Regions from separate parts of the Rhizobium sp. TAL182 genome, predicted to be linked through region 1. Evidence: riboswitches for the same ligand, from Rfam matches in the RefSeq annotation. Region 1 holds a riboswitch; each other region holds the start of a gene.

Region 1 (10,180 bases):
CGGCGCCTCGGACCCTTCCGCGGCATATTCCATCGGCACGGGACCACGGCTGCCGCTACCCTCGGCAAGCGCTGCGAGATCCCAGCCTTCGGTCCATGGCCTCAACGAGGCGATATCGATCCCGATGAGGCCGGCGAGCGTCGGTGTCACGTCAAGGGTGGAGACGGGCTGGTCGATGCGCTTCGGCTTCCAGCCCGGCGCCGCAATCATCAGCGGAACGCGGGCCGAACCTTCGAAGAAGTTCATCTTGAACCAGAGGCCGCGATCGCCGAGCATGTCGCCATGGTCGGAGACGAAAAGGATGATCGTGTTATCGGCCATACGGCTGCGTTCCAGCACATCGAGAATCTCGCCGATCTTCTCGTCGACATAGGAGATATTGGCGAAATAGCCGCGTCTTGCCCGCCTGACCTCTTCGCAGCTGATGTCGAAAGCATCGTGGTCGCAGGCTTTCATCAGACGCTGCGAATGCGGATCCTGCTGTTCATAGGCGATCGGCGCAACCGCCGGGTCGAGGGCAGGGCAGTCCTCATAGAGATCCCAGAATTTGCGGCGCGCGACATAGGGGTCGTGCGGATGGGTGAAGCTGACGGTCAGGCACCAGGGGCGCTCGTCATGGCCACGCGAGAGGTCGTAGAGTTTCCGCGTGGCGTGATAGGCGACCTCGTCGTCATATTCCATCTGGTTGGTGATTTCGGCCACGCCGGCGCCGGTGACCGAGCCGAGATTGTGGTACCACCAGTCGATGCGCTCGCCGGGCTTGGTGTAGTCGGGTGTCCAGCCGAAATCGGCGGGGTAAATATCCGTCGTCAGGCGCTCCTCGAAACCGTGAAGCTGATCGGGACCGACGAAATGCATCTTGCCTGATAGTGCCGTCTGATATCCGGCCGCGCGCAGATGGTGGGCATAGGTCGGGATATCGGAGGCAAATTCGGCCGCGTTGTCATAGACGCGCGTCCGGCTCGGCAATTGCCCGGACATGAAGGAGGCTCGCGCCGGCGCGCAGAGCGGGCTTGCCGTATAGGTATTGGCGAAACGCACCGAGCGGCCGGCCAGTGATTTCAGATGCGGCGCGTGAAGAAAATCGGCGGGACCATCGGGAAAGAAGGTTCCGTTCAGCTGATCCACCATCAGGATGAGGATGTTCGGGCGCGCCATGTCGATTCCCCTTTTGCTATTTGAAGATTTTATTGAAGCGCCTATTATGAGAGCTGTAAAGACAGCTTTTTTCTATGGCTGCTCAAAGGTATGTTTATGTCAGATCACCCACCTGAGCTCGGATGGATGCGGCTGTTCGTCGAGGTTGCGCGGCTCGGGAGCTTTTCGGCGGCGGCAACGCTTCTCAGGCTGACCCAGCCGGCCGTCAGCTACCAGATCCGCCGGCTGGAACAGCAGTTCGGCGTCAGCCTGCTGCGCCGCCAGCATCGTGGCGTCGAATTGACCGCGGAAGGCGAGCGGCTTCTGGAGGTCGCGGCCAAGGCGGTCGGCGACATCGATGCGCTCGCCCGCAGTTTCCGCGCCGAGGCCCAGAGACCGGTCGTCAGGCTCAGAACTGACTATGCTTTCTCGGCGCTTTGGCTGATCCCCCGCATGGATGGCTTTCGACTCCTGCATCCGGAAACGGACATACAGATCGTGGCGACGCAGAGGCTTGCGGCCGGATTTCGCGACGACGCCGATGTCGCGGTGGTTTTCGGTACGCGGGCGGAGTTCGAGGCGGTCGGCACCCTTCTGTTGCCGGAGAGGGTCGTGCCCATCTGCACGCGGGGATTCCTCGATCGCAACGGACCCTTCGACGATCCAAGGCAATTGGCCGGGGCGAGGCTGATCCATCTCGATGCGCCGCTGCCATCGCCCTGGTTCGACTGGCGCACCTATTTCGCCGAATTCTCCATCCTGCGCGACGCCCATGCCGGCCGCGGTGATATCAGCTTCAACACCTATTCATTGGTCGTTCAGTCCGCGCTGAGCGAGCAGGGCGTGGCGCTCGGCTGGATGGGACTCGTCGATACACTGCTTTCGGCAGGCATGCTGCTGGAAGCCGGCCCGTCACTGGAGGCGCAAGACCGGGGTTACTGGCTGGTGCCACCGCGATCTCCAAACGTCCACAGCGAGAGGCTCAGTACCTGGCTGTCGGATGAGGCGGGGAAGAATGATTAGTGGCGGTTGCATTTCTCCTCAGGAGAAGCCTTGTCATCGGCGATGACGATCGACATTGTGGGGCGAATCCATAGCGAAGGCGGCTGAAGCATGCGAACCATCGGATATGTCATCGGACTGCTCATGATCCTGCTCGGCCTGATCTGGATCGGGCAGGGAAGCGGCTATTTTCCTTATCCGGCCTCGAGTTTCATGATTGCCCAAACGATCTGGGTGCTCTGGGGCGCCATTCTGGCGGCGGCGGGCATCGTCGTGATGGTCATCATCTCGCGGCTTCGCCGCAGAGGATGAAATGCTGCTGCCGGTTTGGCGGCAATCCCGCCGCTGGCGGCCTGTCGAAATGAGGAGAATGGCATGAGCGCAGCTGAAATCGATAGCTTTGCGGACCGGATCAGGAAGGACCAGAGCGGCATGATTTCCGCCTGGGTCGGCATCCCCGACGCCATGCTCGTCAACCATCTGGCGCAGGAAGCTTTCGATGCCGTCGTGCTGGATATGCAGCACGGCATGTGGGACATGCAGTCGGCGGCAAACGCCGTCGCTCAGACGCGTCTTGCCGGCAAGCCGGCCATCGCGCGCATTCCCGTCGGCGATTTCGCCTCCGCTTCGCGGCTGCTCGATGCCGGCGCCTCGGGGATCATCGCACCGATGATCAATTCGGCCGAGGACGCGCGCGCTCTGGTCAGGACCACAAAATATCCGCCCCTCGGCGAGCGCAGCTGGGGACCGTCATTGGCGCTGAACCATACCGGTCTGTCGGCCGACGTCTATCTCAAGAACGCCAACGAACTCACCCTCGCCATCGCCATGGTCGAAACCCGCGCCGCTCTCGACGCGATCGACGGCATTCTCGGCGTGACCGGCATCGACGGCATTTTCGTCGGCCCCGCCGACCTTTCGATTGCGCTGTCGAACGGCGACCAGGTGGCGCCGAACGCCGCCGAGATCGACAGCGCCATGCAGCATGCCGTCGCGCGCTGCCGCGCCCACGGAAAGTTCGCCTGTGCCTATGCCGGTGACGGCGAGCGGGCCGGCGAGCTGCTGAAATTCGGCTTCGATCTGGTCATCGCCGGTGCGGAGACCGTGCAACTGCGCGCCGGCGCCCGCCGGGCCATCAACGCCGCCCGCAGGATTGCTTCCGGCAGCTGATCTTCGTCAGCGGGTCGGTTTAACCGCAAGCCAGATGACGTGGCGGACGCCGCGTTTGCGACCGGCGCGGGTATTGACGACATCGACGGCAAAGCCGCTGTCCTTGAGGCGCCGTGTGAAATCCGGATCGGGGCCGGACGACCAGACGGCGAGCACGCCGCCGGGGCGAAGCGCCTCGCGCGCGGCGCGCAGGCCGGCGAAATCATAGAGCCGGTCGTTGGATTTGCGGGTCAGCCCGTCCGGTCCATTGTCGACATCGAGCAGGATCGCGTCATAGGCGCTCTTGCCGGCGCGGATTGCCTCGCCGACATCGCCCTGATGGATGCCGACGCGGGGATCGTCGAGACAGCCCTTGAACACTTCGGCCATCGGCCCGCGCGCCCAGGCGACGACGGCCGGCACCAGTTCGGCGACGGTGACGCCGGCATCATCGGGAAGGACGGCAAGAGCGGCGCGCAGGGTGAAACCCATGCCGAGGCCGCCGATCAGGATCCTCTGCTTCGGATGCGCCTTGATCCGCTCCCAGGAAAGCGTGGCGAGCGCTTCTTCCGAGCCGCTGAGGCGGCTGTTCATCAGCTCGTTGGCGCCGAGCATGATCGAGAACTCGCTGCCGCGCTGCTTCAGGCGCAACTCGCCGCCTTCGCCGGGGATGGTCGCGGAATCGAGTTGGACCCAGGGCAGCATGATGGTTTCGCCTCACAAGAAAGAGCCGTCCCCTAGCACAGGCAGAGAGGCGAAACCAGCAAACCGGCGTCAGACCATTCGCATGAAATGCTCCGGCTCCGCTTCGACGATATCGTCCCGCGGCGCGGCCGACCGTCGGCGGATATCGTCGACCTCATCGGGCCTCAGACGTGCCTTCGGATCCTCGAAACGGACGTCGGGATCCGGCACAGCCGAGAGCAGCAGCCTGGTATAGGGATGCAGCGGATTGTCGATCACCCGAGCGGTGCTGCCCCATTCGACGATCTGGCCGGCATACATCACGGCGATGTCCTCGGCGACATAACGGGCGGTGGCGATATCATGAGTGATGTAGAGCAGGCCGAGATTCATCTCCTGCTTCATCTCGTTCAACAGGTTGAGCACCCCGAGGCGGACCGAAACATCGAGCATCGAGGTCGGCTCGTCGGCGACGATCACCTCCGGTTTGACGGCAAGGGCGCGGGCGATGTTGACGCGCTGGCGCTGGCCGCCGGAGAGTTCATGCGGATATTTCGGCGCGACGAGGTCGGGATCGAGCCTGACGCGTTGCAGCAGTTCGCGGATGGTCACGTCGATTTCGTGCCCCGCAATCTCCGGGCGATGCAGCTTCAGCGGGCGCCTCAGATGGTGGGCGATGGTGTGGGCGGGGTTCAGCGAGGCGAAGGGATCCTGAAAGATCATCTGCACCGAGCGGCGGTAACGGGCGATTTCAGCGGAATTCGCCGTCTCGACCGGCCAGCCCTTGTAGAGAATGCGGCCCGATGTCGGCAGGTATTCGCGCATCGCCATACGGGCGCAGGTGGTCTTGCCGCTGCCGGATTCGCCGACCAGCGCCAGCGCTCGGCCAGCGTGCAGCGAAAAGGAGATCGAGCGGGCGGCATGAACGGCGGACGCGCCATGACCGAAGGTCTTCGTCACCGTGTCGAGTGCGAGAATGGCATCAGTCACAGCAGCACGCCTCCATGCAGCGAGGGGAAGGAGGCCCAGAGCTTCTTCGTATAATTGTGCCGCGGCGTCCGGTAGATCGCTTCGGCGGTATTTTGCTCCACCAGCCTGCCGGACAGCATGATGCCGATGCGGTCGCAGAACTGCACCATCAGGCCGAGATCATGGGTGATGAACAGCACGGAGAAGCCGAAGCGACGGCGCAATTCGTTGATGCGCTGCAGGATCTCGCGCCCGCCCTCCTGGTCGGTGAAGACGGGGGCGTCGTCGCGGCCGACGGCTTCGCGAAAGCGCTCGATCAGCCGTTTCGTCTGCTCCGGCTCGCGCTGATTGCGCCGGCCGACGAAGAGGCCGAGCGGATTGGTCTCACGAAACAACGCAAATTCGTCATCCGAAAGTATGGGATTGGGAAGGCCGACAAAAAGGGCGAGCGGGGTCGAGGACAAGTCTAGTGCTCCGGTATCAGATGGTCATCTCGGCATGCTTCTCAGCATGCCTTCGTAAATGCCCCTGTCGGGGGCGGGGATGGTGATGGCGCCTGCGGTTCGGCCGTAAAAATCGACGGGGCCGGCATCGCCGATAAAGGCATAGGCATGGCCGAGCGTCTTCATCGTCTGAAGGCAGGCGGAAAATAAAGCGAGGCCGACGCCCTTGCCGCGCACTTGCGGGTCAACGCCGGTCGGCCCGAAGAAGCCGCGCGCCGTCGTGTCGTAGCAGGCAAAGCCGAGCAGCTCACGGTCTTCGATGGCGATCAGGCAGGCGACGGGCTGGCGGGAGAAAGCGACCGAGACCTCGCTTGCCCAGTTCTCGCTGAACCGTTCGCGAACCCAGGTGACGACAAGATGCAGTTCCGGGGGGAGGGCCGGGCGGATGGAGGCGCCGACATGATCGGCTCTCTGTTTCAGCTCGGCGAGCTGCGTGGAGTAAAGGCTCACAAGCAGGTCCGGCACCCGACATTCCTCCTATTATTCCGTTGTTACGGAACATATACCCCTCTTATGTCATAGACTTGGCCATCTCGCCGGGCTTGTCAACAGGGTTTTTCAATCTGAGCCAGTGATTCAGCCGCCCTGGCTGCGCTCTCAACGCAGGGTCGCTGGTACAGGCGAAAACGGCCCGGGGAGACCGGGCCGTTCGATAGGAGATGTTCTTCGATTTGAGCGCCTATGCGCCGTCTTTCCAGAGCGCATGAAAATGCTGCACCGGACCGTGGCCGGAGCCCACGCTGAGGCTGCCGGCGGCGGCGACCGCGCCGGCAAGATAATCCTTGGCGGTGGTGACCGCCTGCCGCGCCGAAGCGCCCTTGGCAAGCTCGGCCGCCAGCGCGCTGGAGAGTGTGCAGCCGGTGCCGTGGGTGTTCTTCGTCGGCACCCGCTGGGCTTCGAACCAATGCAGCCCGTCGGCGGCGGCGAGCACGTCGGGGCTGTCGTCGCTGTCGAGATGACCGCCTTTGACCAGCACGGCGGCCGGGCCGAGGGCGCGCAGCCGTTCGGCCTGCGCTGCCATCTCTACCCGGTTCGTCGCGACCGGCTGGTGCAGCAGCGCGGCGGCCTCCGGCAGGTTCGGGGTCAGCATCGTGGCGAGCGGCAGCAGCCGCAGCGTCAGCACGTCGACCGCTTCGGGCGCGAGCAGGGCGGCACCGCCTTTGGCAATCATCACCGGATCGAGGACGACGGGAATGCTGCGTCCTTTGGCGGTTGCTGCGGCCAGAGCTGCGGAAAGGGCGGCGGCGACGGCTTCGGCGATGCCGGCATTGGCAATCATGCCGATCTTGACGGCATCGACGCGCACATCGGCAAAGACGGCATCGATCTGGTCGGCAACGAATTGCGGCGGCACCAGATGCACGCCGGTGACCCCTTGGGTGTTCTGCGCCGTCAGCGCGGTCAGCACCGCCATGCCGTAGACGCCGCGGGCCGAAAAAGCCTTGAGGTCGGCCTGGATGCCGGCGCCGCCTGATGGGTCGGAGCCGGCAATGGAGAGGACGTTGCGGATCATGCCGGGACCTTTCGGATTTCTGCGGCGATGCGGCGTGTGGCGGCTTCCGGGTCCGGCGTGCCGCAGACGGCGGAGACGACGGCAAGCCCCTTGGCGCCGGCGGCAAACACGTCGGCCACATGCTCCGCTGTCAACCCGCCGATGGCGACGGACGGCACCGGCGAGACCTGCACCAGCCTGGCAAGACCGTCAAAGCCGATCGGCTGCTTGTGGTCGGCCTTGGTCGGCGTCGCAAAGACCGGGCCGACGCCGGTATAATCGACGAGATCGCGATCGACGGCAGCCGCGAGCGCTTCGGTCTCGACCGAGAGGCCGAGGATCATGTCGGGGCCGATCATCCCCCGCGCGGTGCGCGCATCCATGTCTTCCTGGCCGATATGCAGGCCATCGGCGCCGATGGCGATCGCCGCCTCGACGGCGTCGTTGACGATGAGGTGGGCGCCGGTGCCGCCGAGCGCCTGTTTCAAGGCGCGGCCGGTCTCGATCATGCGTGCTATCCCCGCCTGTTTGTCGCGCAGCTGCACCATCGTCGCGCCGCCGGCAACGGCAAGGCGGGCGGTCTCGACCATGCCGATCCGGGCGCAGAGATCCGGATCGAGGACGAGGTAGAGCGAAAGGTCGAAAGCCTTCATGCGATCGATACCCTGGCTCTCGCATCCAGCGCTTCGCCGTCGAGCGCGGCCAGCGCATCGAGGAAGCGCCAGGCGAAGGAGCCGGGGCCGGCCGCCCCGAGCGCGGCATCTTCGCCGGCGACGGCAAAGGTTGCGAGCGCTGCGACGGTGGCGCCGAACAGATCCTCGGGCGCGGTGGCGGCGAAAGCTCCGACCAGGCAGGTGAGCGAGCAGCCGAGTGCGGTGACCTGCGGCATCAGCACTGATCCGCCCTTGATGCGCACCGCCCTCGCGCCATCGGTCACGAAATCGACGGCGCCGGTGACGGCGACGATTGCCTGCTGCCGCTCCGCGAGCCGACTGGCCGAATCCTCCGCCTGCTCGACCGGATCGCGGCTGTCGACGCCCTGGCCGCGGCTCTCCCCGCCGGCAAGCGCGATGATCTCGGAGGCATTGCCGCGGATGATCGTGGGCTTCAGCACCAGCAGATCGGCGACCGCTTGGCGGCGAAAGCCCGTCGCATAATGCGCCACCGGATCGAGCACCCAGGGTTTGCCGGCTGCGGCCGCGGCCTTCGCCGCCGCCTGCATGCCGTCGAGCCATTGGGTCGACAGCGTGCCGATGTTGACGGTCAGCGCGCTCGCGATGCCGGCGAATTCGCCGGCTTCCTCAGCCGCATGCACCATGGCGGGCGAAGCGCCGGATGCCAGCAGGACATTGGCCGCGATGTTCATGGCGACATAATTGGTGATGCAGTGGACGAGCGGCGGCTTTTCGCGCATCGCCTCCAGCATGGCTGAGGTGGTCTTGCTCTGCATAGCGCCCCTTTCAGGCGGGGCAGGCGCGGGGCGGCGTCTACGGCGATCCCCGAGCGACTCCCTCCGCCGGCATTATCCGGTTCAGGTTCGAAGGGTTCTTCTCAGCCCGTCTGTCGACGAACGCCCCTGTCTCTCATCGCGCTCTTTTTCGCAGAGAACCACGCGGCTGTCATCCCGAAAATGACGTTTCGCCTGCCTTCCGACAAAGCTGGTTGAAGGGATCACAGCGTTCCTCAACTTAAATCATGCAGATCCGTCGTAATCGCTGCCCCGATCGAAAACTCCGAAAACTGCACTGTCAATCCGCTGCGTTCCGGCGTGCAGGCGGTCGGCCCGACCTCGTATCTGTCGGCAATCGGGAGGGGCGCTAACCGCAGCAGCGGCCAGCGGCTGCCGTCGCTGGAGGCCTGAATGCGTAGCGCGCCGGCTGCGACGGTAACGCGGATGTGGAAATCCTCAAGTTCCTTGAAGGGCTGCGAAACGGACCAGTCGGACTTGCCGTCGGTGACGACGGTGCTGAGGAAGGCTTCGCCGTCGGTGAATTCGACGCCCGTCTTGACCCAGCGTTTTTCGTCGAGGCGCACCATCAGGCCGGCCTGGTCGTAGAGGGTGCGGAACTCGCCTTGCACGCGGATCTGGGCGGTGAAGCTATCGGCGGTGGGGAAGGCGAGGAAGTGGCCGCTGTCGCGGGTGAAGCCGTAATAGGTCTCCCGCCAGAAATCGGTCTTCTCGCCTGTCGTCAGCGTCAGACCGGTTGCGTCGGCGTGCCAGCTTGTCGGTTCGTTCAGCCATTTTCCGTTGTTGAAATCGATGTCCATTCCATCCTCGCTTTATTGAAGCCGCGGGCGCTGCCGATTCTTAGCGCCCCCATAATGCGCGAGCTTCGCGAAGGCGGCCAGCCGCACCCGCGGTTCGGCGGTGTTGGCCGTCGCGACCCTCGTCTCACGACATAATCCGTGGGCTTCCGCTTGACACGATTACTTCATCTCTTATTCTGTTACAAAAAGATGAATTACATAATTGTGGAACTTAACGGGAGCCCTCATATGAAAACGCTTGTCGCATTCCTGCTCGGCACCGCGCTCGTCGCTCTGCCTTCGACCCTGTTTGCCCAGGAAAAGGGCGGCGTCATCAATGTCGCGACGATCGGCGAGCCGCCGACGCTCGATCCGATGTCGTCGACGGCCGATCTCGTCGGCATCGTCACCCAGCATATTTTCGAAACGCTCTACACCTTCGACAAGAGCTGGAACGTCACGCCGCTTCTGGCCGAAAGCCTGCCCGAGATTAGCGCCGACGGCAAAACCTATACGATCAAGCTCCGGACCGGCATCAAGTTCCACGACAATAGCGATATGACCTCGGATGATGTCGTCGCCTCGCTGAACCGCTGGATGAAGATCGCCTCGCGCGGCAAGCAGGTGGCCGGATTCATCGACAAGATCGCTGCCGCCGATCCCGCGACCGTGACCATCACGCTGAAGCAACCCTATGCGCCGCTGACCTCGCTGCTCGCCTTCAACAATTCGGCGGCGATCATCATCCCGTCGGAAAAGCAGGACGAACCGATGAAGGAGTTCATCGGCACCGGCCCCTATATGCTGAAGGAGCGCAAGGCCGATCAATATATCCAGCTCGTTCGCTTCGACGGATACAAGTCGCGCGAAGGCGACAGCAATGGTTATGGCGGCGCCCGCCATCAATATCTCGACGAAATCCGCTTCGTGCCGGTGCCGGATCCGAACACCCGCGTCGAGGCCGCCGTTTCCGGCCAGTATGATTATGTCGATTCGA
Region 2 (10,180 bases), on a different replicon from region 1:
CTTCACCGGTTCGCCGGGCAAGCTGGTTGCCCTCGAAGACACGATCAAGGGCTTCAAGGGTCTCGTCAACGGCGAATACGACAATCTGCCTGAAGCCGCGTTCTATATGGTCGGTTCGATGGACGAAGCTATCGAGAAGGCCAAGAAGCTCGCTGCCGCTTGATGAGCGACGCTCAGGACGAGATATTCTGCTGCGACTCCCTCAAAGGAGTCGTGGCAGAACTTCCGGAACCGGCCGCGCCAACTGTCTATCGTGCCGATAACGGCGTGCTGATGATGGTTGTAGGACTGGTTCAGACCCAGGAGGGCCTCGGATATCTCGACCAGGCGATACTGCACTGCCCGTTCTGCGGGACAAATTTGCAAGATGCAAAAGCCATAGCCGAGAAGGTAAGTCACTGATGGCTGACAATTTCAACTTTGAGCTCGTTTCGCCGGAGCGTCTGCTGCTGTCGGAGATGGTGACGGAGGTGGTCGTTCCCGCGACCGAGGGCGAGATGACCGTCATGGCGAACCACGCGCCGACAATGACGACGATCAAGCCGGGCGTGGTGAGCGTGCGTTCGGCGTCCGGCAAGAAGCAGGACTATGTGGTGTTCGGCGGTTTTGCCGATATTCTGCCGACGGGCTGCACGCTGCTGGCCGAATCCGCCGTTCCGGTCGAGGAACTCCATAAGGACGAGCTGACCCGCCGCATCGAGGCTGCCCGCAAGGAGCTCGAACATGCCGAGCTGCATGAGCACAAGTCGAGGCTCGAGCACTTCATCATGGAACTGACGCATCTTCGTGGCATCGTCCAGGATTGATCATACCGACAGCATCAATGAAAGGCGGCCTCGAAGGCCGCTTTTTTGTTTTGCGGTCTTCGAGCGAAGGTCGAAGCGCCATCATCGAGAGCTTGAAAGAAAGAGTGGGCGTTCAAAGCCGCTTTTGCCCGGCTTATAACAGAGGCCACATTTGCAGCGCCGTCCGCCCCCAAGGCGCGCAAAAAGGCGCTGCGGCTCTTAATAAACCCATAGTGTTTTCTGATTTGGGTCGATGTGCTGAAGCACGTCGCGGTCTTCAGATTCGCCTCTCGCGCTCTAGCGCTTTGTTTTGTGCATACCGTTTTCATGGCCGCATATCTTTGCGCGCCATGCTTTGAACCGCGTAGACTCTCACTAGAAGCCGGTGCCGCCGCGCAGCTCGATGACCAGCGTCTTCAACAGAATTTTCAGGTCGAGCCGCAGGCTGAAATTCCTGACATAATAGATATCGCAGGCGATGCGGGCCCGGGCTTGCAACGGGCGCGCCGTCGGTCCGCGCCAGCCGCGTGTCTGCGCGAGGCCGGTGATGCCGGGGCGCATGATGTGGCGATGGTGGTAGTTCGGCACCAATTCTTCGTAGAGCCTGCCGGCCGCGCGCATGTTGATGGCATGACAGCGCGGACCGACCAGGGACATGTCGCCCCTGAGGACGTTTAGAAGCTGCGGCAGCTCATCAATGTTGGTCCTGCGGAGCAGAGCGCCGATGCCGGTCACCCGCCTGTCGCCCTTGACGGTTTGCTGGATGCCGCTGGGATCGCAAGCGTCGGTGTGCATCGAGCGGAACTTGAAGACGGTGATCTTCCGGCCGTTCAGGCCCCAACGGATCTGACGGAAGAATACGGGGCCGCCATCGTCGAGTTTGATGAAAAGAGCGATTGCCAGGAAAAGCGGCGCCAGCACGAGGAGAGCGCTGGCCGAGATGACGATGTCGATCAGCCGCTTTACGGCCAATCGCAGAGCCGCCTTCCCTTCGACACCGGAAAAGCTGTCCGGCTGGCGAATGTTGGAGTTCGCTACAACCAGGGTCCGGATTTTGTTCTGACGCTGAGACGAATCGAAGCGTGAACTTATCTTCGAAGTAAAAGCATTCATTACTCAAAGCCCAGAAGTTTAGATGCGATACTGAACAGCGGGGAGACAGATACATGCTTACGTATGGTTTGTCATCGTTATAAATAAGAAATCGGTAAGCATAAAGACGCCAAAAATGGGAGTATTTCGCGTTAACCCTAATGCCTCTAGTTGAGTGGTATTCGAAATTATACTTTTAAAGGAGTAGCCCGATCAGGCGGCGCGATGTCAGGCGGTTACCCAAGTCGATTGCCGGTCGTTCCAACAGATAATAACTGAGGCTTGCCACCAGAAAAACCAGCGCCGCCGTCAGTGTGCAAGATTGCAGCCAGCCGGTGACCACATTCTCCGAGGTGGCCCCGAACGAGCCGGGGGCGAGTCTCTGGATCAATGTCAGGATGATCTCCTGCCAGATGTAAATGCCGAAAGAGATCTTGGCGACGTAGCGGATAGGAGCGTTATCAAGCAGCCTGCCCAGACCCTGCGAATGGCTGAGTGAAATGAGCGCTGTTGCGACGGCCAGTGGGAAGACCGGAAATCCATAAGGGATGTCAAGCCAGCCGTAACCTTCGGCCGAGCCACCGGGGGATGTGAGGAGGCGGTAACCGGCAATCGCAAGGGCCAGGAGTGCCGCGGCATCGAACCAGGGGGAGCGTCTTGCGGGCAACATCACTTCGATGCCGGCGGCAAGCGCGCCGAGCGCGAAGACGGCAAAGAAGCCGATCGGATTATAGTTAGGCATCCATTCCTTCGCCCCGCCCTGCAGGCCATATGCCCAGCCACGACCGATATCGTCGAGCGCAAAGAGCCTCAGGATCACCAGATGGGCAAGAAGGACGACGGCACCGACGCCGAGCCAGGCGGCGCGGGCGAAGAACGGACGTCGCCGCAGCAGCGGCAAGCGAAACAGCAGGAAAAAGCCGACCGGCAGGAGCACATAGCTGGTCACCTCGAAGGGAATGGACCAGAGCGGCCCATCGGCTTCGACGGGAAAAAACGTGCGCCAATGCCACTGGCTCATGAACAGTAGTCCCGAGACGTAGCGGACGACGAGTTCCGGCGTCGGCGGCAGGGCAAGCAGCGTCAGGCTGAGGACGAAGCTGACGCTGGCGGCGAACCAGAAGCCCGGAGCGATGCGTGCCAACCTGCGGATGGCGTAGTGCCCAAGGTTCGGCATGGCGCCGCCGGCGTCGAGAGCGTGCCAGAAGGGGCGGGCAAGCAGAAAGCCGCTAAGCACGAAAAAGATGGCGACCCCGAAATTGCCGAAGCGGAGGACGTTTGCCGTCGCCGCCATTTCATCCGGAACTCTGCGCATATCCAGCCGGAGCGCGAGATGATGCGCGAGCACCAACAAGCAGGCCATCGCGCGCAGAAAGTCTGCTCCGACGAGTCTGTCCTGTGCTCGCATGTCGTTCCCCGCCCTGCCCGATTCGGCTTAAACCGCCCCAGGCTCAAAGCATTGCCGCGGAAAGCCGCTTCGGCAAGGCCCGGGCCGGATCAGCCGAGGAACTCGTTGGTGTAATAGGTGGAAAAGTCCGGCTTCTCTTTGAGCGCGACGCCATTCGCATCCACCAGGATCTCGTTCTCGATCAGGAAGCCGCCGATGGCATCGGCCTTTGCCGGGTCAAGCGTGCCGATCACGCCGGCCTCGGATCTCAGGAAATGGCCTTCGATCAACGCTTTCTGAGATGCTTTTACCAGTTCCGCGTTCATCAGCGCGCCGTTACTTCCTGATATCAGCAGGTCGCAGGCTTCGTCGGGATGGTCGATGGAGTAGACATAGCCTTGACGTGTGGCCTGGATGAAGGCGCGCGCGTGTTCTCGACTGGCCGAGAGATAGGCGTCGCTGGAAACGATGACCGTCGTCTGCTCGTCGGGAATGCCGTAATCGGAATAATGGAAGCGGCTGATCTTCCGATTCTCCAGCTCGGCGGCGATGCCCTCCCAGGTGTAGATCTCCAGCGTGAAGTCAATCGAGCCATTGTCCAGTGCCTCATAGGCGGAGGTGCCGAGGGTGACGGTCTTGACGTCGCCTTTGCCGCCGTCATTGCGGATCATCGCCGAGACCAGCGCGCTCTCCCAGGTGCCGCCGAAGCCGCCATAGGTCTTGCCGTCGAGATCTCTAGGGCTCTTGATGTCGTCGCGTCCGCCCTTGAAAATCAGGCGCGCGGTTTCCGTCTGGACGATGCCATAGACCATCTTCACGTCACCGCCGCCAGCCCGCTGCGTTAGGGCCTCGATCTCGCTGCTGATGCCGAAATCGGCGACCCCGTTCGACACCAGCGTGCCGGCGCTGGTGTCGGTAAAGGGTAGAATTTCGACATCGAGGCCGGCGGCCGCATAGAAGCCTTTCGCCTTGGCGACATAGATGCCGATATGGTTGGTGTTGGGCGTCCAGTCGAGCGCGATGCGAACCTTTGCGGGCGCCGGTTGGGCGAAGGCGGCGCGGCCGGCGAGGCTTGTTGCGATGGTGGCAAGGATCGTCTGGCGACGGGTGAGAAGCGGCATGGTGACCTCCTCAGGTCTTGAGAGCATGATGCCGAAAAGTGTGAGCGTTTTCGGACGACATCATGCCCTAACTCTTTAAATTGGAACAGGATTCAGATTTCAGGCCGACCGGCCTAAAATCATCCTGTTCCAGCGGATGAAGCAGGGTTTGCAGGATTTCAGTCTCGATTGCCTGAGCTGCGGGTGAACCGAGATCGGCGATGCTTCTCGGGCTGGGCAGGGGGACACGGAATTCGCGGATGATGCGGGCCGGGCGGGCAGACAGCACGTAGATCCGATCGGAGAGGAAAACGGCCTCGCGGACATCGTGCGTGATTAGCAGCGCCGTCCAGCGATGTTCGGTCCACATGCCCTGCAGCCACTCCTGGATCTGTGTGCGGGTCAGCGCATCGAGCGCGCCGAAGGGCTCGTCGAGCAGCAGCATGTCCTGCTTCTGGATGACGGTGCGCAGCAGTGCCGCACGCTGGCGCATGCCGCCGGAAAGAGAAGAGGGGTAGTGATGCTCGAAGCCGGCAAGGCCGAACCGCTCGAAGAGGGGCGCGACAGCGGCGCGGGCCGCCCGACGAGTCATGCCTTTCACTTCAAGGCCGAGCGCGGCATTATCGATGATTCGGCGCCACGGCATCAGCGCATCGCGTTGCGGCATGAAGGCAAAGGAATGCGGCGTCTGTTCCAGCGCTGCACCGTTGAAAAGCATGGCGCCGGAATCAGGCCGCAGCGCCTGTGTCAGCAGTCTCAGCACAGTCGATTTTCCGGAGCCGGATGGGCCGACGATCGAAACGAACTCGCCGTTTGCGACGGTGAGTGAAATGTCGCTCAGAACCTTCATGCCGTCGAAGGATTTCGAGATGTTGCGCAGCTCAAGCATCTGACCGGTCATCGGCGCCGCTCCTGGGATGGCTGCCAGGGCATGACGAAACGCTGGATAACCAGCGTCAGCGCGAAGAGGCAGAGCGTCAAGAGAGCGCTGATGATCACGGCGGCGAGCACGAGATCGGGACGGAAATTGTTCTTGGCGTTGAGGATATAGATGCCGAGGCCGCTTGCAGCGCCGGCATATTCGGCAAAGATCGCGCCGACGACGGCATAGGTGATCGAGATCCTGAGACCCGCGAAGAAAAAGGGCAAAGAGGAGGGAAGGCGCGCCAGGCGGAAAATGCGCCAGCGGCTCGCCTTCATCGAGTTCAGCAATTCGGCAATATCGCGGTCGGTTGCCTCATAACCCTGAAGCAGGGCAACGAGCAGCGGGAAAAAGGTGACGAGGGCCACCAGCAATATCTTCGGCAAAAGGCCGAAACCGAACCAGAGAACGACGAGGGGTGCAATCGCCACCAGCGGCAAAGTCTGACTGGCAATGAAGATCGGCAGCAGTGCCCGGCGCATGAAGGGCATGAAATCCATCAGGATCGAAGAGGCGAAGGCGAAGGCGAGCGACAGAGCGAAACCGCCGAGTGTGGCGCCGAGCGTCGGCCAGGTGTTTGATATCAGCCCCTCTCGGTTCAGCCAGCCCTGGACAAGGATACGCGAAGGCGCCGGCAGAATGGACGGTTTGATGCCGGAAAGATCGACATAGAGTTCCCATGCCGCCAGAAAGGCAAAGCCTGCGAGCAAGGCGGGCATTGCCCGGTACACGGCGAGACAGAGCGTCGCAAGACGCGAATCCGATGGGCGTGGCGATGTCATCGGCGCTCGATTTCAGGCTTTCGTCGGGCCGTTGGCGCAAACCTGTCGAGGGCATCGGTCTCGATGCGCAGCCTGCCGCAATTCGGGGCGATTGCCTTGACGGCATCGATAGGGATGCCGGCGGAATGGCCGGACGTCGGGTAGAGTGACACTTGCGCGCCGGAATGCATTTGGACCTCGCTCCGCTGGCATTACCCAGATCAGCTTAGAAGGGTCCGGAAGCTTGCGCCTCGCATCTCAGCCCCGGCGACACGGAGCTCCCCTGTTATTTCGGCGAAAACTATCATCGGGGTTTTCTTGCCGCAACCGCAAAATTGCAAAGCAGTCCGGCCGGTCGGGATGGGGCGCAAAAGAAAAAACACCCGGACAGAGGTCCTGTCCGGGTGTTTCCGAGGTTCCGTACCTGCCGGGAACGGAACCCGAGCGCTCGCCTCTCGGGGGCTATATCGGCTGGAGCGATCGATACGGGGGCGGACGAGCGCCGATGCCCTCGTTCCAGCTTTTATCGACCGGATGATCTCACTGCCGCTCCTTCCTGCGCCTCGCGCTTTACGGGCGGGGGAGCAGGGGTTATAAAACCTCAACTAATATTGAGGTCAATAGGCGATGAATAGGATTTCTGCAACGCCGCTCGGCAGGCTTCTGACGGTCGGTGAAGTGGCGCAACGCAGCGGTCTTGCCGTCTCGGCGCTGCATTTCTATGAGGTCAAGGGGCTGATCTCGAGTATCCGCACGCGCGGCAACCAGCGGCGCTACGGACGCGATGTGCTTCGCCGGCTCGGCATCATCAAGGTGGCGCAACGTGTCGGCATTCCGCTTTCGGAAATCCAGACGGCATTTGCCTCCCTGCCGCAGGGACGCACGCCGACGGTTGCCGACTGGCAGACGCTGTCGGCGCGCTGGAAGGATGAGCTCGACACGCGAATCAGACAGCTGAGCCTGCTGCGAGACCGTCTGACCGGCTGCATCGGCTGCGGCTGCCTGTCGATCGAAAGCTGTCCGTTGCGCAATCCCTTCGATCGGCTCGGCGAGGAAGGGCCGGGCCCGCGGCTGCTGGAGAGCGAAAACGAAGTGTGAGCTTTCGAGGAAGAGCGCTAGCCTCTCGCGGAAAGATGATGCCGCCTTTCTTTCGGCCGGCGCGCTCATATGTTAAGGGCGAATGGCGCAACAGGCGGCTTTGTCCGCGAGGAGGACGGCTTCGTGTTCCATCCGAGACTATTCGAGAATCGCAATGTCATCGTGACCGGCGCCGGGCGGGGCATCGGCCTCGAAGTGGCCCGGCAGTTCCTGGACTGCCGCGCGAAGGTGATCGTCCATACCGGACGCAAACCGGGGCGCGAGCTGCCGGATTTTCTGCTGACGGCTGAATCCGAAAGACGGGCGCTGCTGCTGCACGCCGATTTCACCGCCGCTGGCGGCGCTGCGCAATTTGCCGAAAATGCGCTTGCCTTTTTCGACAAGGTGCATGTGCTCGTCAATAACGCCGGCACCATGCTCGGCCGTTTTCCGGCTGCCACACTGACCGACGCAGATTATGAGGCGATCGTGCGTTTGAACCAGACGTCGGTGGTGGCGCTGACGCGTGCGCTGCTGCCGGCATTAAAGGCGGCGGAAGGCGCTGCCATCGTCAACACCGTTTCAATTTCCGCGCTGACCGGCGGCAGTCCCGGTTCTTCGATCTATTCCGCTTCGAAAGCTTTCGTTTCCACCTATTCCAAGGCGCTTGCCCGCGAGCTCGCGCCGGATAGCATCCGCGTCAATTGTGTCTCGCCCGGAACGATCGAGACGGATTTCCATGAGCGCTATTCCTCCCGCGAAAAGCTGGAGCAGACGAGAAAGTCTATTCCCTTGCAGCGGCTGGGCACGGCGGAGGACTGCGCTCCGGCCTATCTGTTCCTGGCGGCACCCTCCCTCTCCGGATACATTACCGGCCAGGTCATCGAGATCAATGGCGGCCAGCTTATCTGCTGATTTGGTTAGACCTTTTTTGACATTTCATCACTTTTGGCAAATTCGCGTGTGCGAATATGCTATTGTGCTGATCTGCCTTTTCGCTTCCCTTCCGAGATGTCGAATGCCATTGCCCAAGCCCGAGCCGGGAATGTCCGGTCAGGAACTGCACAAACTCGCTGGAAACGCTCGTGAGGCGAGCGATCTGCTGAAGGCACTGGCGCACCAGACCCGACTTCTGATTCTTTGCATACTCGCGAGTGAGGAGCGGACGGTCGGTGAAATCGAAAACATCCTCGGCATTCAGCAGGCAATGGTCTCGCAGCAGCTCGCACGTTTAAGGCTTGAAGGCCTCGTCAATACGCGCCGTCAGGGTAGGCTGGTCTATTACCGTATCGGCAATACAAGCGTGCTTGCCTTCCTTGAATCGTTGTTCGATCTTTTTCCGGCTGCTGAAAACAATTAGTACCGCCCTTGCGGAGCACGGTTGCTGCGTCGAAGATAGGCTGATCCGGATGATTTCGCGCCGGATCGGGAGACCGGATGATCGACAAGCTGGAATTTTTCATCGCCCTTGCCAACGAAAAGCATTTCGGCCGCGCCGCGGAGGAGTGCGGGATTTCCCAGCCGACACTTTCGGCCGCCATCCGGCAGCTTGAAGACCAGCTTGGCGTCATGCTGGTGCAGCGCGGCTCGCGGTTTCAGGGGCTGACGCCGGAGGGGCAGCGGGTGCTTGAATGGGCGCGGCGCATCGTCGGCGATGCTCGCACCATGCGGGAAGAGATGCGCGCCGCCCGCCGCGGTCTTTCCGGCCACATCCGCCTCGCTGCCATTCCGACCGCGCTCGCCATGCTTTCGCGCATCACCACGCCCTTTCAGGAACGACATCCGGGAGTGACCTTCTCGATCGTCTCGCGGAACTCGCTGCAGGTGCTGAGCATGCTCGAAAATCTCGAGATCGATGCCGGTATCACCTATCTTGAAAATGAGCCGCTCGGACGTGTCACCAGTGTTCCCCTCTACGCCGAGCGCTATCACCTGATCACGGCTGCGGGCAGCCCGCTGTCCGATCGCGACAACGTGACCTGGAAGGAGGTCGGCGATCTTCGGCTTTGTCTATTGACCGCCGACATGCAGAACCGACGCATCATCAACCGGCACCTGACGGAAGCGGGCGCGACCGTACATCCAACTCTCGAATCCAACTCGATGATCGTGCTGTTCTCGCATGTCAGAACTGGGCGCTGGGCAAGCATCATGCCGCGCAACGTCGCGAAATCATTTGGATTCCCAATAGAAATCCGCATGATTCCGATCGTTGAACCGGAGGCCCACCATCTGGTCGGCCTCGTCGCGCCCTATCGCGAACCCTTCACGCCGCTCGTTTCGGCCTTGCTGCATGAAGCGCGCGTGCTCGTGCGGGATGAAGAGCTCTGATAGAGAAAACCTATCAATCCACGAGATAGCTTTATTGATCGTCGCCGGCTTCCCTGAGATGCTGCATGAGGGGATGGCCTCATGCCGGTGGAGAGCGCCATTCCGCAACGAGCAAGCGGCTGGGAGGGCTGCCTCATGACCATTCATATCGCCGAAGGCGATATCGCAGCGCGCACGCGTTCCATTGTCGCCGACCTTCGCTCCCTTGAAGGGCCGCTGCTTCCCATTCTTCATCAAGTTCAGCAGGAATTCGGCTATGTGCCGCAGCAAGCCCTGCCCGTGATCGCGGAGGAACTGAACCTTTCGCGCGCCGAGGTGCATGGCGTGATGACCTTTTATCACGATTATCGCGACCACCCCGCCGGGCGGCATGTGCTGAAGCTCTGTCGCGCCGAGGCCTGTCAGTCGATGGGTGGCGACGCGCTGGCTGAGCGCATCAAGGCGCTGCTCGGCATCGATTTTCACCAGACGACGCTCGACGGCAGCGTGACGCTGGAGGCAGTCTACTGCCTCGGGCTCTGCGCCTGCGCGCCGTCGGCAATGCTCGACGGCGAGGTGTATGGCCGGCTCGACGATCAGATGGCGGCGGAACTCGTTGCGGAGGCGCGCCGATGACAGTCAAGATATATGTTCCGCGCGATGCCGCTGCGCTGGCGCTCGGGGCCGAAAAGGTGGCAAAGGCGATTGCCCAGGAGATCGTCGCCCGCGGCCTCGATGCCGAGATC
Region 3 (10,180 bases), on a different replicon from region 1:
ACCCTTGGCAAGGCCAAGCACCTTCTCGTCGATCGTTTCCACCGAGGCGACGTTCAGCGCGGTCAGCGACCTTGCGTCTTCGAGAGCGGTGTTGAAGTCGTCGTAGCGGATATTGACCAGCGCCGCATATTTGGGGATCGGCAGAAGGTTGAGCTCGATCTCGGCGATCATCGCCAGCGTGCCTTCCGAGCCGCAGATGATCGCATTGAGATCGAAGCGTCCGTCGTCGCGACGGATATGCGCAAGGTCGTAGCCCGTCATGTAGCGGTTGAGGCGCGGAAAGATTTCCTCGATGCGCGCGCGCTCGTCGCGCGCGATCCTGTCGACCGTCCGGTGGATTTCGCCGACGCGGTCGCCGCGTGACTTGATCTCGGCGAGAGACACGTCGTCGAGGGGACGCGACCACCAGTCCGTCGCATCGGTCAGGACCATCCTGAGGCCGAGCACATGGTTGCTCGTCTTGCCGTAGAGGCAGGAGCCCTGGCCGCAGGCATCGGTCGAGACCATGCCGCCGATCGTCGCCCGATTGGAGGTCGAAAGTTCCGGAGCGAAGAACAGGCCATGATCCTCAAGGGCGCGGTTGAGCTGGTCCTTGACGACGCCGGCTTCGACGCGGGCGACCCGCCGCACCGGATCGATCTCCAGAACCCGGTCCATATGCCGTGAGCAGTCGACGACGAGGCCGTCCGTCAGCGACTGGCCATTGGTGCCGGTGCCGCCGCCGCGCGCGACGACGCGCAGGCCGCGGAACGGGTCTTCGGAGAGGACCCGCATCAAGGCCTTCATGTCCTCGATATCCTTGGGAAAGAGGATCCCCGCCGGCTCGATCTGGTAGATCGAGTTATCCGTCGAAAGCACGGTGCGCGAGGCGGCGCTGGTCTCGATGTCGCCGGCAAAGCCTGCCTCGAGCAGTCGCTCGAAGAAGCCAGCTCCGGGAAGAAGTGAAGATTCTCTGGTCTTGATACGGGGGATCATTTTATCGCTGCCGAAAACGCCCGAGCTTATAAAACTTTTGAAGCAACTGAAATAGAGGTGCGCAGGTACCGCAGCCATTTTCGCCATGGCTGAATGCTGAACCGACAGGCTGGCAAGATTGAAAATTGCTCTTCTCTTGGAGGGAGTAGAACCTGAGACTCGCCATTCGACGTCTGGCTGTTGAACAGATCCGAACCGGCGTTCCCCCTCACAAGTGAACTACGCAATCGAAAAGTCGAATTTCCGGTGTAGTTGAGCATGTAACAATACCCTGCCCGGCAGCATCAAAGGTTTCCGCGCTGTCGGCAAGATCAACCCTTCATACCTCATTCGCGGGCCGCCACGGCGCGGTCGCGGCAAGCCACTGTCGCGTGCGGGCCTCGGGATCCGCGTTGCGGGTGATATCGGTGACCACAGCAGCACTATCGGCGCCTTTTTCCAGCACCAACTGCGCGCGTTCGGCGGTGATCCCGCCAATGGCGACGAGCGGTATCGCGCCGACGCGCCGCCGCCAGTCCGAAAGACGTTCAATGCCTTGCGGCGCCCATTTCATCTGTTTGAGAATCGTCGGCCAGACCGGTCCGAGTGCAACGTAATCCGGCTCGGCCGCCAGCGCCGTCTCCAGCTCCGATATGTCGTGCGTGGAAAGGCCGAGCTTCAGGCCGGCGCGGCGAATGGCAGCCAGATCGGCCGCGATCAGGTCTTCCTGCCCGAGATGAATGAAATCGCATCCCTCGTCGATCGCCAGCTTCCAGTAATCGTTGATGATCAATTGGCAGGCCGCTGCCGCGCAGGTGGCTTTCGCACGCCGGATCTCCTCGCGAAGCACGGAGTTCGGACAATCCTTGATGCGCAGCTGGACGAGTTTGACGCCGAGTGGCACGAGACGCTCGACCCATTCGGCGCTGTCGACGATGAGATAGAAGGGGTCTAGCCTCATGAGAAGACTGCCTTGCCGATGACGGGAGTGGATGGGACGGCCATGTCGCGCGGCTCCAACGGCACGGCGCCATGCGCAATGCGGCCGGCATCGATGGCAAGCGCGAAGGCCTCGGCCATGGCGGCGGGATCACCAGCGCCGGCAACGGCGGTGTTGAGAAGAACGGCATCATAGCCGTATTCCATGACAGCGGCGGCGTGAGACGGGCGGCCGATGCCGGCATCGACGATGAGCGGCACATCCGGAAAATGTGCTCGGAATGCCCGCAGCGCCATCGGGTTCACCGGTCCCATGGCGGAGCCGATCGGCGCGCACCACGGCATCAGAACGCGGCAGCCGGCATCCAGCAGTTTTTCGGCGACGACAAGATCGTCGGTCGTATAGGGGAAGACCTGAAAGCCTTCGCCCGACAGGATGCGAGCCGCCTCGACAAGTCCGAAGACATCGGGCTGCAGCGTATCCTGATGACCGATCACCTCAAGCTTGATCCAGTCGGTGCGGAAAACGTCGCGCGCCATCTTCGCTGTCAGCACCGCCTCCTGCACGCTGTGGCATCCGGCCGTATTCGGCAGCACGCGCACGCCAAGCTCGCGAATCAGCTCGAAGAAGGCGCCGCCCGCCTTGCCGCCGGCGGCCTCGCGCCGCAGCGAGACGGTGACGATCTCGGTTTTGGAGCGTCTCGCTGCCTCTGCAAGGACGGCGGGAGACGGATAGCGTGCGGTGCCAAGCAGCAGCCTTGAGCCGACTTCAACATCGTATAGTTTCAGCATCTTAGCCTCCTTGCATGGGTGAGAGAATTTCGATGCGGTCGCCTTCGCCGAGCCTGAAATCGGCGCGGTCCTCGCGGTGCACCAACTCGCCGTTGACCGCAGTTGCGATCCAGCCGCCTTCGTAGTCCAGAGTGAGAAGCAGGTCTGCCAGCGTCGCGGCGGCGACCTCCTGTTCCTCGCCATTGATGATGAAGGTCATGAGGGCCTCCTTTCCGGTTGTCCTTGGTCGGTGAGAAGACGCCGCGCCACCTCGCCGGCCATGGCCGGCGCAAGCAGAAAGCCGTGGCGGTAGAGGCCGTTGACATGGAGAGTGCGTCCCTCCTGTGTCACGCGCGGCAGATTGTCAGGATAAGCGGGCCGCACGCCTGCGCCGGTTTCCGTCACCCGTGCCTCGCCGAAGGCAGGATGCATCGCATAGGCGGCATTCAGCAACTCCATCAGCGAACGGGCGGTAATCGGGCCGCCATCGTCGCTTTCGATCATCGTCGCTCCGATCATGAAGCGGTTTTCGTCCCGCGGCACGATGTAGATCGGGTGGCGCGGATGCAGCAGGCGGACGGGGCGGGAGAGACTGAGCTCGCTTGTTTCGACGCAGAGCATCTCACCTCGAACGCCGCGCAATCCAGGCAGCCGGCCGATCTGTGCGGCACCGGTGCAGTCGACCACCCGGTCATGATCAACCTCCGCTTCGCCGACGACGCCCAACGTCAGTCGCATTCGGGCGTCCTCAAGTCCTGCGGCCAATGCCGCGAGCGCCTGCCGCGGATCGAGATGCGCTTCCTGCCGGAAGAACAGCGCCCTGCGGAAGCGGCCGGCGAGATCCGGTTCGAGGGCTGCGATTGCCGCCTCGTCCAGCCATTCCCATCCGCTTGTCCGGCGGGAAAAGCGCTCGAGTTCGCCGGTATCGCGCCCGCCCGCCACAACAAGCGTTCCCCGGCGATGGACATGGCCCGGCAGTGCCGCTTCCCACCAGTCCGCGGCAAGGCGACCGAGCGTCAGCACCGGCTCTTCTGCGCTTTCCCGCTCGCACCACGGCGCCAGCATGCCGCCGGCAAAGCCGGAGGCACCAGCGCCGACCTTGTCGGCCAGCTCCGCAAGAGTGACGCGGAAGCCGTGGCGATAGAGCTGCCAGGCCACGGTGAGGCCGGCAACGCCGGCCCCCTTGACGAGAACGCGCATGGTCATTCTCCGACGGGCGTTTTCGCGACCTCTGCGACCGGCATGTAGAGATCGCCGCCATCGCGGTACTTGGCCGCCATGGCTTCCAATCCCTCTTTCTGGGCTTCGGCGCGAATGTCGTGGGAAATTCGCATGGAGCAGAATTTCGGGCCGCACATCGAACAGAAATGCGCCACCTTGTGCGCCTCCTTCGGGAGGGTCTCGTCGTGGAAGGAACGCGCCGTATCCGGGTCGAGGGAGAGGTTGAACTGATCCTCCCAACGGAATTCGAAGCGCGCCCGCGACAGCGCGTCGTCGCGGATGCGGGCGGCCGGATGGCCCTTGGCAAGATCGGCGGCATGGGCGGCGATCTTGTAGGTGATGACGCCGGTCTTGACATCGCTGCGGTCGGGCAGCCCCAGATGCTCCTTCGGCGTGACGTAGCAGAGCATCGCCGTGCCGAACCAGCCGATCATCGCGGCGCCGATGCCGGAGGTGATGTGATCATAGCCCGGCGCGATGTCGGTCGTCAGTGGACCGAGCGTATAGAAGGGAGCCTCGCCGCAGACCTTGAGCTGCTTGTCCATATTCTCTTTGATCTTGTGCATCGGCACATGGCCGGGGCCTTCGATCATCACCTGGCAATCCCTGGCCCAGGCAATCTTCGTCAGTTCGCCGAGGGTTTCGAGCTCGGCAAATTGCGCTGCGTCATTGGCATCCGCGATCGACCCCGGCCGCAAACCGTCGCCGAGCGAGAAGGAGACGTCATAGGCACGGCAGATGTCGCAGATTTCCTCGAAATGCTCGTAGAGGAAACTCTCCTTGTGGTGATGCAAACACCACTTGGCCATGATCGAGCCGCCGCGTGAGACGATGCCGGTGACGCGATTGACAGTGAGCGGAATATAGGCCAGCCGCACGCCGGCATGGATGGTGAAATAGTCGACGCCCTGCTCGGCCTGCTCGATCAGCGTATCCCGATAGACTTCCCAGGTCAGATCTTCGGCAATGCCGTTGACCTTCTCGAGCGCCTGGTAAAGCGGCACGGTTCCAATCGGAACCGGCGAGTTGCGAATGATCCATTCGCGGATGTTGTGAATGTTGCGACCGGTGGAAAGGTCCATGACTGTGTCGGCGCCCCAGCGGATCGCCCAGACCATCTTTTCCACCTCTTCCGCCATCGACGAGGTGACGGCCGAATTGCCGATATTGGCGTTGATCTTCACTAGGAAATTCCGGCCGATGATCATCGGTTCGGATTCGGGGTGGTTGATATTGGCCGGGATGATCGCCCTGCCCTCGGCGACTTCCCGGCGCACGAATTCGGGCGTCACGAAATCCGGAACATGCGCGCCGAAGCTCGCGCCGTCGCGGGCGAGCGCCTCCTTCGCGGCCTGCCGGCCGAGGTTTTCGCGGATCGCGATAAATTCCATTTCCGGGGTGATAATGCCGGCACGCGCATAGGCGAGTTGGGTGACGGCGCGGCCGGCCTTTGCCTTTAGCGGCGTGTTGCGAATGGGAAATTCCGGCGTCAGCCGTTCGCCCGTGGCAAAACCATTGTCTTCAGGCTTCACCACCCGGCCTTCATAAGTTTCGACGTCGCCGCGCGCCCTGACCCAGGCCTCGCGCAAACGCGGCAGACCGGCGTCGATGGAAACCACATGGGCCGGATCGGTATAGGGGCCGGAGGAATCATAGACCGTGACCGGCGGCTCGCCGGAGGTCGGGTGAAGGCTGATTTCGCGCATCGGCACGCGCAGATCCGGATAGAGCGTTCCGGGTTTGACGATCTTGGTCGAGGCCGGAAGCGGGCCGGTGGTGACGACGGGAGTAAGCTGGGGTGCAACAATATTCATGGATGAGGCTCCAAGGTTTGACGTTTGGAGACCCAGTTCCAGTGTTGGAATGATGGAAAGACGCTTTGCGCGACAAAGCGAGATTCGCCCAACAGCCGCCGCGTCCGCACCGTCCCTACGCCAGTATGAACTGGATCAGGTTCAACGGGTCACTGCGCCACAACAGGCAAAGCCATATTGTTCAGCAGAATCTCAGCCCCTTGCCGGGACACCCCTGGTGAATGTTCGGCATCAAAGACCGGAGCGGCCTTCGTGTCAAGCCACGACCCGATGCGTTTCCATCGCCCAATCCCTAGCACGGGGGTTGCCGCCGTCGCAAAAAACGACGCCGTCAAGCTGGTCTGAGCAGCTTGCGGCCTAAATAGACGCGCACGGGTGTATCGAAGCGAGTGTACAAGAGATGCGCAACAGCTATGGCAGTCAGGAGTGCGAGGCCGGCGGTGATCGGCCGTGGGATCACCTCGCCGGTGGAGATTTGGAGCTGAGCGCCGAGTTGCATTATTGGCTGATGGACGATGTAGAGAGGATAAGATATCTGGCCAAGATATGCGGCGAATGGCCGTTTCTCATGGGAGGAAACCGCTACGGCCAGCACGAGCACGATCGGAAATATGATAGCGATGCAGACGAAGTCGAAGATGTCTCTGGCGACGGCAAAGGGGCAAAACAGAACCGCGATCAGGAGGAAAAGCGGGACCTGAGGCGGTACCGCCCTGATACGGTTGCTTATATCCCAGCGGAAGATCAGCACACCGGCAAGGAACGAAAAGCCGACCCTGACCAATCCCTCGAAGAACGTTCGCCAGCTGCCAAATCCGACCGGTCCGACGGTACCCTCGATCGAGACGACGGCGAAAAGCGCTGCGGCCAATAGGGCGAGAGCCGCTATCTCATGCCAAAGACGAATTCTCCGTCGGGCGACTGAGCCGTAGGCCACGCCTGCGACTATTTCAAAACAGATAGACCAGAGGGGGTTGTTGATCGCGAACGCCTCTTGTCCCACCAAAAGTCCGAGCGGCAAAAGAAGCAATGCGCCGAGTGCAAGAATCGAGACGTCAAGACCGGAAAGAATCGAGGCGTAGGTAAATTGCGCCGCGAGAACGCCTAAAGCGACACCGACCGCGATCATGGGATAAAGTCGTATTGTGCGTTTGAGGAGGAATGTCCTGTTTCGCAACATGCCCGACTTCAGCTTTGCGTCATATCCGTGTGCGAGAACGAAGCCACTGAGACAAAAGAAGAAATCCACCGCCAGATAGGCGTGAAAATGAAGGCCGAAGGCAAAAGCCTGGTTAGCATGTAGGAGAACCACTGACAGCGCCGCTATCCCCCGAAGCTCGTCCAGGAAGACAAAATGGTTCTTTACCTCGTTTTCCCAACTGGCCGGGCGCAAGGCGCCATTGGTATCAAGATCCGCGGTGCCACAGAATTCTGATCGGGTTAACTCGTCTGTGACAGCCAAGGGCTTTCACTCCCCTCATGTTTGCGTGCATTTTCCTGCCGGGAGTCAAAAACCGCTGCACATTCCGCGAAGATCGTCCGGCTCATTTTCTTCCGCAAGTTGCGACGATAGACATTCGGGTTGAAAATATTGCCACAGCGGAACCTAAAGTTTTATCGACAGGAAATTTGCCGCCGCGATACCGAAAGCAGCAATCATGAGCTTGCATTCGAAATACCTCATGCTGCGATTGCTGCCGTGCCTGCCCCGATCGAGCAGCATTGACTGTGGATGGGCCGGTTTCGCCGACCCATTTTACTCGCCAGGACGCCGCCGCCATGCTCTGAATGTTCGTGGCATATTCCGATGTTTTACTGCCGGGCGATAACGATCGTACGCTTATCTCCGGCGCCTGTTGGATCACTCTATCGCAACACCATTCTTGCATTCATGGCCTATCGTTTCGTCCACACCGCCGATCTCCACCTCGACTCTCCCCTGCGCTCTCTCGCGCTTCGCAACGCAGAGCTGGCCGACCTCGTGAGTGACGCCAGCCGGCAAGCGCTGGTCGCGATCGTCGATCTTTGCCTTGAAGAGCGGGTCGATGCGCTTGTCATCGCCGGTGATCTCTATGACGGCGAGCAGACGTCGATGAAGACGGCGCGCTTCCTGGCAGGCGAGCTCGAACGCCTGCACCGAGCGGGCATCTCAGTCTTCAAGATCCGGGGCAATCATGATGCGATGTCGAAGATCGCCAGGGAACTGGTGATGCCCGATACGGTGAAGATCTTCGGCGGCCATGCCGAGATCGTGGAGGCCACGAAGGGCAGCTTGTCGGTCGCGATCCACGGCCTGAGCTTTGCGAAACCGCAGGCCCCGGACCCGTTGCTGCCGAAATTCAAGCCGCCGGTAGCGGATGCCGTCAACATCGGCATCATGCATACGAGCCTGGCCGGATCGGCCGGACATGATGTCTATGCGCCCTGCAGCGTGCTCGACCTGCATACCTCGGGTTTCGATTACTGGGCGCTCGGGCATCTCCACCAGCGCAGCCATTATCCCGGCACGGCGACGGTCATCATGCCCGGCATGCCGCAGGGCCGCGACATCAATGAAGCGGGGGTCAAGACCGTGTCGCTGGTGACCGTGGCGGACAACCGGACCGTGACGGTCGAGGAGCGGCGCACCAGCATCGCGCAGTTCGAGCGCGTCAATGTCGACCTCACGGATGTCGATGATTGGCGTGAGGCGGCCACAGTGGTCGAGACGGCGCTGATGGCGCAGCGCGACCGCACGGCTTCGCCGCATCTTGTCGCACGCCTCAGGCTTTCCGGCCGCACGCCGCTCTCCTGGCAGCTGCGGCGCGATGTTGACCTCATGCAGGCGGAAGCCGAGCGGCGCAGCGACGTGATCGGCCGCACCTGGATCGAGAAGCTGGAACTCGCCTTCGAAGCGCCCTCGATCCCCGCAGACGCGCCCGCCGCCGATCCCGTCGTCGAACTCGGCGCGCTGATGCGGGACGAGGTCATCGCCCGCAGCGGGTTTCGCGACGATGTCAGGGAGATGGTCCGGGACCTGCTCGCCGACCTGCCGCCCGAGAGCCGGGCATTTGCCGGCCAGAACGAGGAGGGTTTTGAACGCTTCATCAACAGCCTTCTCGCCGATGGCGCCGAGGACATCGCTGCCCGAATGAAGGCGGTGGATCGGGGAGAGAGCTGATGCGCCTGCGCCGCCTCGACCTCACCCGTTATGGCAAGTTCACCGATCACTCCATCGATTTCGGCACGGCCCGTCAAGGTTCGCCGGACTTGCACATCGTTTATGGCCTGAACGAAGCGGGCAAATCGACCACCTTCGCCGCCTATCTTGATCTGCTCTACGGCATTGGTGAGCGCAGCACCTATAATTTCCTGCATCCCTACAATACGATGAAGGTCGGTGCGCGGCTGGAATTTGGTGGCTCGGAATACGAGCTGGCGCGGCTCAAGCTGCGGACCGGCAGCCTTGTCGACGATCGGGGACAAGCTGTGAACGAGGCGCTCCTGGCCGGCGCGCTTGGCGGCGTCGGTCGCGAGGCCTATCGCACCATGTTCTCGCTCGATGATCAGTCGCTCAAGGAAGGCGGCAACGCCATCATACAAAGCAAGGGCGAACTCGGCGAATTGCTGTTCTCGGCCAGCTCGGGTCTGGCAGGGCTCAGCCGTTCGCTGGTGACCGCGGCCGACGAAGCCAACGCGATCTATAAGAAGCGGTCGTCGAGCACCAGGCTGGCGGAACTCAAGCGCTCGCTCGAAGCGCTCAAGGCCGAGCGCAATGCCATCGACACGCTGGCCTCGGCCTATGCGGGCCTGAAATCGACCCATGAGCAGGCCGAGCGCGCCTATAGCACGACCACACGGGAACTGGCCGAGACCAAGTCGCGGCATCAGGAGCTGACGCGCCTTCTCGGCGCCTTGCCTGCGGCGCTGGAGCTCCGGCGGCTGATCGCAGATACAGCCGGCATGGCCGATCTGCCGCGGCCGCCCTCCGAATGGTATGCGCTCCTGCCGCAGCTTTCCCGCGACGAGACGCGGCTGCAGGCGCTTGTCGAGGCCGCCGACCGCACGCTCCGCCAGCTTGCCGATCAGATCGAGGCGATCACCATCGACGAAAAGGGGCTGGCAGTCGCTGCGCATATGGACCTGCTGGATCAGGGGCGGGCGCGCTGTCTCGCGGCGGAGAGCGATCTGCCGAAACGCCGGTTAGCGCTCGCCGAACAGGAAGGCATGTTGGTTCGGTTGTTGGCCGATCTCGAACAGCCCGGCCACACGGCGCCCGAGGCACTGCTGCTGCCCGCTTCGCTGATCGGCGTCGTCCGCGATCTCATCGAACGGCGCTCCGGCGTCGAGGCCAAACTGGCCGCGGCGGGCCGCGAACTGGTGCGAGCACAAGAGAATCTCGAAAGATCGAACCAGGAAGGCGGCTCGCAAGATGCGGCCGGCCACCTCGATCCCACGCGTCTCGGCCGCATCGAGATCGCCCTGAACCTGCTGACGGGGTC

What was found. A riboswitch is a leader RNA that binds a small molecule or an ion and turns the genes downstream of it on or off. The one in region 1 is predicted to bind thiamine pyrophosphate.
Region 2: another riboswitch for thiamine pyrophosphate. It lies ahead of Tal182_RS20895 (ABC transporter permease); the one in region 1 lies ahead of thiM (hydroxyethylthiazole kinase).
Region 3: another riboswitch for thiamine pyrophosphate. It lies ahead of thiC (phosphomethylpyrimidine synthase ThiC); the one in region 1 lies ahead of thiM (hydroxyethylthiazole kinase).

What each region holds. Positions count from the first base shown of each region.
Region 1 is NZ_CP021028.1:371,608-381,787, forward strand. Features, by position in the region: gene betC (choline-sulfatase) at 1-1,158, opposite strand, end outside; gene Tal182_RS28400 (LysR family transcriptional regulator) at 1,255-2,160, shown strand; gene Tal182_RS28405 (hypothetical protein) at 2,251-2,451, shown strand; gene Tal182_RS28410 (aldolase/citrate lyase family protein) at 2,515-3,309, shown strand; gene Tal182_RS28415 (hypothetical protein) at 3,316-3,993, opposite strand; gene Tal182_RS28420 (ATP-binding cassette domain-containing protein) at 4,063-4,962, opposite strand; partial or broken gene Tal182_RS32580 (ABC transporter ATP-binding protein) at 4,959-5,192, opposite strand; partial or broken gene Tal182_RS32585 (glycoside hydrolase family 3 protein) at 5,190-5,405, opposite strand; gene Tal182_RS28430 (GNAT family N-acetyltransferase) at 5,430-5,909, opposite strand; gene thiD (bifunctional hydroxymethylpyrimidine kinase/phosphomethylpyrimidine kinase) at 6,124-6,957, opposite strand; gene thiE (thiamine phosphate synthase) at 6,954-7,589, opposite strand; gene thiM (hydroxyethylthiazole kinase) at 7,586-8,386, opposite strand; TPP riboswitch at 8,428-8,524, opposite strand; gene Tal182_RS28450 (DUF1349 domain-containing protein) at 8,620-9,204, opposite strand; gene Tal182_RS28455 (ABC transporter substrate-binding protein) at 9,433-10,180, shown strand, end outside.
Region 2 is NZ_CP021024.1:4,198,484-4,208,663, reverse strand. Features, by position in the region: gene atpD (F0F1 ATP synthase subunit beta) at 1-163, shown strand, start outside; gene Tal182_RS20930 (hypothetical protein) at 163-402, shown strand; gene Tal182_RS20925 (F0F1 ATP synthase subunit epsilon) at 402-806, shown strand; gene Tal182_RS20920 (hypothetical protein) at 821-1,114, opposite strand; gene Tal182_RS20915 (sugar transferase) at 1,161-1,898, opposite strand; partial or broken gene Tal182_RS20910 (acyltransferase) at 2,066-3,285, opposite strand; gene Tal182_RS20905 (ABC transporter substrate-binding protein) at 3,375-4,385, opposite strand; gene Tal182_RS20900 (ABC transporter ATP-binding protein) at 4,453-5,265, opposite strand; gene Tal182_RS20895 (ABC transporter permease) at 5,262-6,068, opposite strand; TPP riboswitch at 6,229-6,342, opposite strand; gene soxR (redox-sensitive transcriptional activator SoxR) at 6,675-7,145, shown strand; gene Tal182_RS20885 (SDR family oxidoreductase) at 7,269-8,039, shown strand; gene Tal182_RS20880 (metalloregulator ArsR/SmtB family transcription factor) at 8,143-8,484, shown strand; gene Tal182_RS20875 (LysR family transcriptional regulator) at 8,562-9,455, shown strand; gene Tal182_RS20870 (formate dehydrogenase subunit gamma) at 9,591-10,070, shown strand; gene Tal182_RS20865 (NADH-quinone oxidoreductase subunit NuoF) at 10,067-10,180, shown strand, end outside.
Region 3 is NZ_CP021025.1:81,253-91,432, forward strand. Features, by position in the region: gene Tal182_RS22595 (FAD-binding and (Fe-S)-binding domain-containing protein) at 1-975, opposite strand, end outside; gene Tal182_RS22600 (thiamine phosphate synthase) at 1,295-1,915, opposite strand; gene Tal182_RS22605 (thiazole synthase) at 1,912-2,685, opposite strand; gene thiS (sulfur carrier protein ThiS) at 2,687-2,884, opposite strand; gene thiO (glycine oxidase ThiO) at 2,881-3,864, opposite strand; gene thiC (phosphomethylpyrimidine synthase ThiC) at 3,867-5,699, opposite strand; TPP riboswitch at 5,794-5,925, opposite strand; gene Tal182_RS22625 (acyltransferase) at 6,031-7,092, opposite strand; gene Tal182_RS22630 (DNA repair exonuclease) at 7,591-8,859, shown strand; gene Tal182_RS22635 (AAA family ATPase) at 8,859-10,180, shown strand, end outside.